3 regions of the Halomonas huangheensis genome follow, and region 3 is predicted to be linked to each of the others. Evidence: predicted binding sites of a transcription regulator. Region 3 holds the regulator's gene; each other region holds the start of a gene.
The links. Region 3 encodes PhoB, which activates phosphate uptake and scavenging genes when phosphate is short. Its sites were predicted from a motif close to TGTCATANNNNTGTCANA; they were not measured.
Positions count from the first base shown of each region.

Region 1: AR456_RS02945 (PhoX family protein) is a predicted target of PhoB. The motif match lies at 1,070-1,087, and genes of this name have one in related genera.
Region 2: AR456_RS04325 (DUF6482 family protein) is a predicted target of PhoB. The motif match lies at 1,827-1,844, and genes of this name have one in related genera.

Region 1 is NZ_CP013106.1:630,758-634,041, forward strand. It holds gene AR456_RS02935 (3-deoxy-7-phosphoheptulonate synthase) at 1-78, shown strand, start outside; gene AR456_RS02940 (transglycosylase SLT domain-containing protein) at 265-915, opposite strand; gene AR456_RS02945 (PhoX family protein) at 1,248-3,284, shown strand, end outside.
Region 2 is NZ_CP013106.1:948,135-951,418, forward strand. It holds gene dnaB (replicative DNA helicase) at 1-1,283, shown strand, start outside; gene AR456_RS04320 (hypothetical protein) at 1,356-1,649, shown strand; gene AR456_RS04325 (DUF6482 family protein) at 1,941-2,243, shown strand; gene hemH (ferrochelatase) at 2,580-3,284, shown strand, end outside.
Region 3 is NZ_CP013106.1:4,697,697-4,700,980, forward strand. It holds gene AR456_RS20460 (chorismate--pyruvate lyase family protein) at 1-151, shown strand, start outside; gene ubiA (4-hydroxybenzoate octaprenyltransferase) at 257-1,153, shown strand; gene phoB (phosphate regulon transcriptional regulator PhoB) at 1,351-2,040, shown strand; gene phoR (phosphate regulon sensor histidine kinase PhoR) at 2,050-3,284, shown strand, end outside.

The DNA.
Region 1 (3,284 bases), 690 kb from region 3:
GTCACCGATGCCTGTATCGGCTGGGAGACCACCGAGCATCTGCTGACCCTGGCCGCCGAACGGTTGGCAAGAGTCTAGCGCCTCTCGAGCGCTAAGCGGTAAGTTACCACTCGAGCGGTAAGCTGTAAGTTATAAGCTGTAAGTCACCCCGCAGTGACCAGCATGGAGCGGCACTGGACAGCTAGCGGTTCGTAGCCCGCAGTGTCTGTTTGACAGCACCTGGCTCGTAGCTTGTTGCTTGTTGCTTGCGGCTTACAGCCTCACCTACCCCCGACAGAATGGCCAGAATTCGAAGGCTCCATCGCACTGGAACTCGGCTTCACAGGCGTTGAGCTGGGCCTGGTAGCGCGACGCAGTACTGGCCACCTGGCGGGCGGCACTCTGGACAGCGGACTTGCCACGGTAGCTGCCACGCTGGTAGCCGCCCTGGCCTTCGTGATAGGCCAGATACAGATGTTCAGGGTTATGCAGTGAGACACCGGCGATACGGTGGGTGCGGGCGTTGTACCAGCCGATGAAGTCGGTGGCATCATCAAAGTCGCTGCGCCCGGAAAACAGACTGCCGGCATCCTCCTGATATTCGTCCCAGACCGGGTCCTGGGCCTGCGCATAGCCGTAGGCGGAGGAAGGGCGCTTCCAGGGGATAAAGCCCAGCAGCCTGGTTCGCGGTGGCCGAATGGTGGCGCGGAACGATGATTCGCGCTGGATAAAGGACATCTGGGTCGCTATCGGCGTACCCCACTTGTCCTGCGAGGCTCGCGCAGCGTCGTACCAATCAGGTTGTTCGCGGAATATCTCGCAGATGTTGTCCTGACGTTGTGGTGGGTTGGGAGTGACAAGAGCACAGCCACTGAACAGTAAGGTCACGCCGATGGCGACGGCCAACCTGAATCCATTTTGATACCACTTTTCCATCCAGCCCTCTCCCTCCAACCCTTTGCAACGATAACCGGCCATTGCCCTCATGCGATTGCGCCGGAGCGCCTCAGAGTAGCATAGGGTCCAGGCGCTCGGCGCGACCTGAATCAGTTTTAGATATTGCTTATATTTGATGTGTTCAGGCTGTCACTGTCATGGCTTCGTCATCTTTTGTGGTTAGCGTCCCCTTGGTTATGGAAGCGCTGGATAAATCGACGAACGTGCTCACGCGAAGCGTCGCGATTGAACCGTACAGGCTTTAGTCAGTGTTTCCTTCGAGCGAAGCGGCCGTAGACGCCGCTCATGACTAGCTGAAGAGGACCTTCTCCATGAGCAAGGCAATCGAAGATCATCGTCTGTTGAACCCCAGTAGCAATGAACCGTTCTCCACTGTGCTGGAGCGCCATGTATCGCGTCGCGCGGTCATGAAAGGAGGACTGGGGCTGGCTGCCATGGGGGCTCTCGGTGGCTTCGGTGTCTCGGCGCTGGCCAGCAGTCACGGTATGCAAAAGTCACCGCTGGCACTGGCATTTGAATCGATCGCCGGTTCGCGGACGGACGCCATTGTGGTACCTCCAGGCTATACCGCTCAGGTATTGATCCCCTGGGGTACTCCTCTCAACGACAGTGCGCCGGAGTGGTCCGAGGATCTGGCCATGACGCCAGAAATTCAGGCCAATAGCGTCGGTATGCACCATGATGGCATGCACGCCTTTCCGCTGGATGACGCGAGTGCTTCACGCCGCTTCATAATGGCGATGAACAACGAGTATATCGATGAAGACGCGCTGTGGGCGCCGCAGGGTGGCCCGACCAACATGGACGAGGGCAAGCGCCCGGCCGATGAGGCTCGCACTGAGATCAACGCCCACGGCATTACCCTCGTCGAGGTCGAGAAGAGCGATGCTGGCGTCTGGCAGCATGTTCGCAACTCGTCCTTCAACAAGCGTTACACCAGTGCCACACCGATGGAGCTGGCCGGACCGGTGGCCGGCAGCGACTATGTGGTAACTCGCTATTCGACCGATGGCACCATGGCGAGGGGCACCAACAACAATTGTGCCAACGGCTATACGCCTTGGGGTACCTACCTGACCTGTGAAGAGAACTGGCCGGATATCTTCATCAAGGATGAAGGTCGCGAGATTGACGACGACCGCCTGGGCATTCCCACTGGTCGCGGCCGCTATGGCTGGGAAACCGCCGCCGGTGACGAATCCGAAGTCGATGGCGAGTTTTCTCGTTTCAATGCTACACCGAGGGGTGCTTCGGCCAGCGAAGACTATCGTAATGAGCCGCGGACCTTCGGCTATATTGTCGAAATCGACCCCTACACCGGGGCTCGCGCCGTCAAACGCACCGCCCTTGGGCGCTTCCGTCACGAAGGCTGCTGGCCCGGCAAACTGGTTGAAGGAAAGCCAGTGGTGTTCTATTCCGGACACGACTCGCGCAACGAATACATCTACAAGTTCGTCTCGAAGGCGGTATGGAACCCTGCCGATGCTCCGGCAGATGGTGCCGAAGCAGATCGCTTGGCAATCGGCGCCAGGTACATGGACGAAGGCACGCTGTATGTCGCGCGTTTCGATGCCGACGGCAGTGGTCAATGGCTGGCGCTGACACCGGATGCCACTACCCCGGATGGCGGTACTCTGGCCGACGCTCTCGGACTGGCAGCGGACGACCATGCAGGCATCATCATCAATACCTGTGACGCTGCCGACATCATGGGTGCGACACCGATGGATCGGCCGGAGTGGGGCGTCGTGGACCCGGAAAGCGGCGAGGTGTACATGACGTTGACCAACAACACCGATCGCACCGAAGCGGATACCGATCCGGAGTTGAAGGGTGATGGCGACAGCATTGCCGCACCGGGCACCGGTTATGCCACGGCGCCGGCCAATGCACCGAACCCGCGTGCCGCCAATGAGGCAGGCCAGATCATTCGCTGGCGCGAGGGCAGTGACCCGAGCAGTTTCGAGTGGGAGGTGTTCGTGTTTGGTGCCGCGGCAAGCGATGCCGACAACTACTCTGGCCTGACCGAAAGCAACCAGTTCGCCAGCCCTGATGGCCTGTGCTTCGACCAACGCGAGGATGGCGGCATCCTGTGGATCGAGACCGATAACGGCTACGCTGGTGTTGCCGATCACACTAATGACCAGGTGCTGGCGGTAGTACCCGCAGCCTTACAGAGGGCCGAAGGTGCCGCAGCTGTGGTGTCCGGCGATAATCAGCAGCACCTCAAGCGCTTCTGCGTTGGTCCCAACGGTTGCGAGATCACCGGTATCTTCCCGACGGCCGACCGCACCGCTCTATTTATCAACGTCCAGCACCCGGGCAACTGGCCGGCTGGCGATGATGCC
Region 2 (3,284 bases), 1.0 Mb from region 3:
AGGCCTGGGACGGCGTTTCCGAGCGCTTGTCCGCTGGTGATTTCTATCGCTATGAACATCGCTTGATATTCAATGTCATGGTCGGGCTGGCGGAAGGCAGCCAGCCACTGGATGTCATCACGCTTTCCGAGGCTCTCGAAGCGCGAGATCAGCTGGATAGTGTCGGAGGTCTGGCCTATCTGGCGGAGCTGGCACGCAATACGCCGTCGGCGAGCAATATTCGCGCCTATGCCGATATCGTGCGTGAGCGAGCGACGCTGCGTAAGCTGATCGAGGCGGCCAGCCATATCGCTGATAGTGCCTTCAGCCCCAGTGGTCGTCCTTCCGATGAACTGGTCAATGAGGCTGAGCGCCTGGTCTTCCAGATCAGCGAGGACCGCCCCAAGGCGGGTGGCCCGATCGGCATGAGCGAGCTGTTGACCAAAGCCGTTGATCGCATCGACGAGCTGTTCAACATGAAAGGCCAGATGACGGGGTTGTCCACAGGCTTCCGTGATCTGGATGATATGACCTCGGGCTTGCAGCCATCCGATCTGGTCATCGTTGCTGGTCGTCCGTCGATGGGTAAGACGACCTTCGCCATGAACCTGGTCGAGCATGCGGTGATATCCAGTGACAAGCCGGTGGTGGTGTTCTCGATGGAGATGCCTGCTGAGTCAATCATGCTGCGCATGCTGTCATCGTTGGGGCGTATTGATCAGACGCGGGTACGTAATGGTCAGCTCGAGGATGAGGATTGGCCTCGCCTGACCTCAGCCGTCAACCTGCTCAAGGACAAGCAGTTGTTCATCGATGACACGGCGGCGCTGTCACCCAATGAAATGCGCTCGAGGATGCGGCGTATCGTCCGTGAGCACGGCGGTATTTCCCTGGTCATGATCGATTACCTGCAGTTGATGCAGATCCCCGGTTTCTCTGAAAACCGGACCGGCGAGATATCCGAGATATCGCGCTCGCTCAAGGGGCTGGCCAAGGAGTTTGGCTGTCCGGTGGTGGCGCTGTCGCAGCTCAACCGCTCACTTGAGCAACGTCCCAACAAGCGTCCCGTGATGTCGGACCTGCGTGAATCCGGCGCCATCGAGCAGGACGCCGACTTGATTGGCTTCGTCTATCGCGATGAGGTCTACAATCCGGATAACCCCGACAATCAGGGGCTGGCGGAATTCATCATCGGCAAGCAGCGTAATGGTCCGATCGGTACTGTACATATGGCATTCATCGGCAAGTACACCCGCTTCGAGGATCTGGCGCCTGATGCCTATGTCGATGGCTTTGGTGAATAGACCGCGTAGCGGATGACATCACGACTGTTGCCGAATTCTTTTGTTACCCAATCTAGTGGAGGCATATATACCATGGCAGGCGGATTTCGACGCGGTAACCGGCGGCGTGCCCCGAAGCTGGAAGCGCGCGGCGTTTTGACATCGGTGGAGCGTGAAGGCCCGTTCAAGGAATGGCTCGGTATGCCGGATCTTTATCGTTATCAACTGGTGGTTGATGGGGAGTCCTACAGCTACCAGACCGAGGATGCAGAACTGCCGGTGGCGGTAGGCGATCGTGTAGTGTTTCGCTACAAGGAAACCAAGGCTGGCAACTGGGTGGATCGTAATTCATTGGGCAAGGCTATCGACCCTTCCGAGTATCAGTAACCTACTGACTACCCGAAACCTTCCGATTTTCTGAGCCCGGCCATTCGGCCGGGCTCTTCTCACTTCATATGCAGGTCAGGTGATTCCTCGGTAACTTGCTGAATTCTATTCTTTATCAGCATGTATTCACCAGCCTGGAACCTGTTGTCCCGCTATCAGTCCCATGAATATTCGTCACGTCATCATTCTGTCACCTGCAATCGCCAGGCTGTAAGATGATTGGTGCTGTCCACTGGTAAGTGGACATCACGGATGAACAATTGGAAATGGACAAAAGAGGTGAAATATATGTTGGAACTACAAGAGCTCAAGACCTTTGTGGAACGACACGATAACTTCGAGATTCGTGTCATCAGTCATGCCGGTAATCGTTTCTACCAGGTGGAACTGGAAGATGTCGAGGGGCAGCGACATGTTATCGGTCGCCGCGGCAAGCCGGTGCTGTTCCGTTCGCTCGATGATGTGTATCTGGAATTGAAGCGTGCTGACATTCATCGGGCCTACCTGGTGCATCATGTAGCCAATGACGAGGTCGTTGGTCGTGAGGCGCACTATCATCAGCCACTGACATCACGTACTCCGTTGGTCTTCTAGGCCGACTTCAGGTAGGTCACCCTCCGAGCTACAGGCGGTATCGCCGCTTTTTCTGTTCAAAGCCGTTATGCGGTTCTTCAATACAAGCCCCTGGCAATGGTCGCCAGGGCATCGGGCGCGGGACTTGCGGCCGGTGCTTGTGCTTCATCCTTCTCCGATAGCCTTGCTCTACCATCCGTCAACTGCGACGTGAAGGGGGCGGCTGTGTCGTCTGCATAGTGCAATGGCAGCAATAGCCGAACTTCATTCGAGTCAGCCAGGTCCCGGTGGTAATCTTTACGGTGTTTGTTGTTTTTGCTGTGACTTTCCTTCTCGTCAAGTGAGGTACCCGATTCGATGGCCCACCTGGACACTGCACCGTTGCACTCCACTCCCCCTGGCGAAACTACCGGCGAGGGCCGGCCTGAACATGCGCCTGAGGACCATCCGGCAGTCCGCTCCGCGCGTGTAGGAGTTCTGATCGCCAATCTCGGTACTCCAGACAATACTGACTACTGGTCAGTGCGGCGCTACCTCAGTGAATTCCTGTCGGATCAGCGTGTGGTCGATTATCCGCGCTGGTTGTGGCAGCCATTGTTGCAACTGGTCATTCTCAGTCGGCGCCCTTTCATCTCTGGAGAGGCCTATCGCAGCGTCTGGAACCGGGAGCAGAATGAAAGCCCATTGCTGACGACGACACGCCAGCAGGCCAATAAGCTGGCGGCGACGCTGGAGTCTCGTTTTGGAGAAGGTGTCGCAGTGGCTTATGGCATGCGTTACGGCAACCCCTCTACCGACAGTGCAGTGCGCGAACTTCAGGCTCGGGGCTGTCAGCGTATTCTATTCTTTCCGCTCTACCCGCAGTATGCATCACCGACCACTGCTACCGCTTGTGATCAGTTCTTTCGCTCCCTGATGAAGCTCAAATGGCAGCCAGCGGCACGCACCGTACCGGCCTATTTCGAGCATGAAAGCTATATGCGCGCCCTGGCGGCCTCGGTGCGCGATGCGTTAGGCGAAAATGGTCTGGATGACGAAGGTCTGGGCGATAATCAGCCAGTA
Region 3 (3,284 bases):
TCCCATCGAAGTCAGTCAGTCACCGCGCCCGATCCATGGTGAGAGCGGGATCTGGCAACGCCGCTCAGTCTTTCGCCATGATGGTTGGGCGTTGCTGGTTCAGGAAGCCTTTCTGCCACAGATGTGCCGCGATCTGTCACTGACGCCCTGAGCCTTACAGCGGTACTGGTCAACCCCGGCTGGCCGCGATAGGCTGACCCCATTTCCGATCAGGCCGCATCGACAGCAACGCGGCAGCCAACCACGAGATAGCCAGATGGATCGATCCCTGCTGCGCCCACAAGGCCTGCTGACGCGCCTCCCCGATTTTCTCGCCCTGATGCGCCTCGACCGCCCTATCGGCACCTGGCTGCTGATGTGGCCAACGCTATGGGCGTTGTGGGTCGCATCGCAGGGCATCCCGGAACGCAGCACGCTGCTGATCTTCGTGCTCGGTGTCTATCTGATGCGTGCCGCCGGCTGCGTGATCAACGACTACGCGGATCGTCATTTCGACGGTCACGTCAAACGCACCCGCAACCGGCCGCTGGCGACTGGCCGTATCAGCGAGACCGAAGCCAAGGTGCTGTTTGCGTTGCTGATTACTGCGGCTTTCGTGCTGGTCTGGTTCACCAACGGCTTTACCGTCTGGCTGTCATTGATCGGCGCGGCGCTGGCCGCCTGCTACCCCTTCATGAAGCGCTATACCAACCTCCCCCAGGTCGTACTGGGCGCGGCCTTTTCCTGGGCAATTCCCATGGCCTTCGGTGCAGTACTGGGCGAGGTGCCCAAGGTCGCCTGGTTGCTGTTTATCGCCAATGTGCTGTGGACGGTGGCCTACGATACCCAATACGCCATGGTCGATCGTGATGATGACCTGCGCGTCGGCATCAAGTCGACGGCAGTACTGTTCGGGCGCTTCGATTGCCTGATCATCGGGCTGCTGCAGCTGGCCACATTGGTATTGCTGATCTGGGTCGGTGCCCTTCTCCAACTGGGCGGTTTCTACTGGTTGGGCCTGGCCTCCATGGCCGCGACCTTCCTCCACCAGCAACGCCTTATTCGTGATCGCGACCGCGACCGCTGCTTTCAGGCATTTCTCAACAATCACTGGTCGGGCCTGCTACTGTTCGCGGGGCTGGGATTGAGCCTGTACCCCAGCATCACTCCTTGAGTAACTTTCAGTCACTGAACGGCACCAATTCAGCTTCCGGCAGCATATTTTTCGGCATGCCATATTCATGTTTCTGCACAAGCTGTAACCAAAACGTCATAATTAAATGCTGTCATCATCAGCGTAGTATCTTGTGCTCCTGAGCACTGTCCATGCCCCAGAGCAGTATTTACGCCCCTGATTCATGAGGCCCCGGGATGACCGCCAAGACCGTTCTGATCGTCGACGATGAAGCGCCTATCCGTGAGATGATCGCTGTGGCGTTGGAAATGGCCGATTACCGCGTACTCGAGGCCGACAACGCCCAATCCGCGCATGCGATTATCGTCGACCACCAACCCGACCTGGTGCTGCTCGACTGGATGATGCCTGGTACCAGCGGTATTGAACTGGCTCGTCGTCTCAAGCGCGAGGAAACTACCGCAGAATTGCCGATTATCATGCTCACCGCCAAGGGTGAGGAAGACAACAAGATCCAGGGGCTCGAAGCCGGCGCCGATGATTACATCACCAAGCCGTTCTCACCGCGAGAACTGGTCGCCCGCCTCAAGGCAGTACTGCGCCGTGCGACGCCACGAGGCATCGAGGACCCCGTTGAAGTTGAGGGTTTGATGCTCGACCCGGTCAGCCATCGCGTCAGCGTAGAAGGTCGGTCACTGGAAATGGGTCCGACCGAGTATCGCCTGCTACAGTTCTTCATGACCCATCAGGAACGTGCCTACACCCGTGGCCAACTGCTCGATCAGGTGTGGGGTGGCAATGTCTATGTGGAGGAGCGCACCGTGGATGTTCATATCCGCCGCCTGCGCAAGGCACTCGGTGAGCCGCATCAGCAATTGATTCAGACGGTCCGCGGCACCGGCTACCGCTTCTCCGCCAAGGTGTAAGGGCCATTAGTGGGACTTCTCTGGAGACGCGAGCTGTGGCGACTGACTGCACTGGTTACGATTGGTGCGCTGCTCGGCTGGCCTTTTTCCCTTGCCGCCTGGGGCATCATCATCGGCCTCGGCCTGATACTGGCCTACCATCTGCGTCAGCTACACGCCCTCTATGACTGGCTGACCCACCGTCCTCAGCAGGAACCCCCCGCTGCCACCGGCATCTGGGGTGAGTTGTTCGATCGTCTATACCGCTACCAGAAAGGCCAACGCATCACCCAGCGTCGCCTACGCTCGACGCTGCAGCGTATCCAGGAATCGTCTGAAGCCATGCGCGACAGCGTGGTGATGCTCGACCGCCATGGTGACCTCGAGTGGTGGAACAGCGCCGCCGAACGCATGCTCGGGCTCAAACCAGCCCAGGATCGCGGCCAGCACATCACCAACCTGCTGCGTGATCCGCGCTTCGTCGGTTACCTCAACAAACGAGACTATCGCGAACCGCTGTCGCTGCCGTCGCCCATCGACGAGAACATGATGCTGCAGTTCCAGATCACCCTGTATGGTGACGACGAACGGCTGCTCATGGCACGCGACATCACTCGTCTCCACCGCCTCGAACAGATGCGCCGTGACTTCGTGGCCAACGTCTCGCACGAATTGCGCACGCCTCTGACCGTACTGACTGGCTACCTGGAAACCTACAGCGACATGGCGGAGATGCTTCCAGCACGCCTGGCGCGGAGCATCGATCAGATGCAGGGACAGACCCGGCGCATGCAGAACCTGGTCAATGACCTGCTGCTGCTGTCACGGTTGGAAAATGACCAGGGCGGCAATGACCATGTCCGTCTCGACCCGCGCAGTCTATTGCAGGCCGTGGAACGCGATGCCAACGCGCTATCCAATGACCGCCAGCGAATCGAGATCAGTGTCGATGACCCCCATGCGCTCTGGGGTAGCGAAAAGGAAGTCCACAGCGCGCTGTCCAACCTCGCCTTCAATGCGGTGCGCTATGCCGGAGACGGTGCGCACATTCAGCTGCGCTGGCGTTCCTGCCCGGGAGGTGCCTGCTTCGAGGTCGAGGATAATGGCGAGGGCATCGATCCACGCCACATCCCACGCCTCACCGAACGCTTCTACCGTGTCGACAAGGGACGCAGCACCGCTACCGGTGGGACCGGCCTTGGCCTCGCCATCGTCAAGCACGTGCTGCTGCGCCACAATGCTCACCTCGAGATCAGCTCACAGCC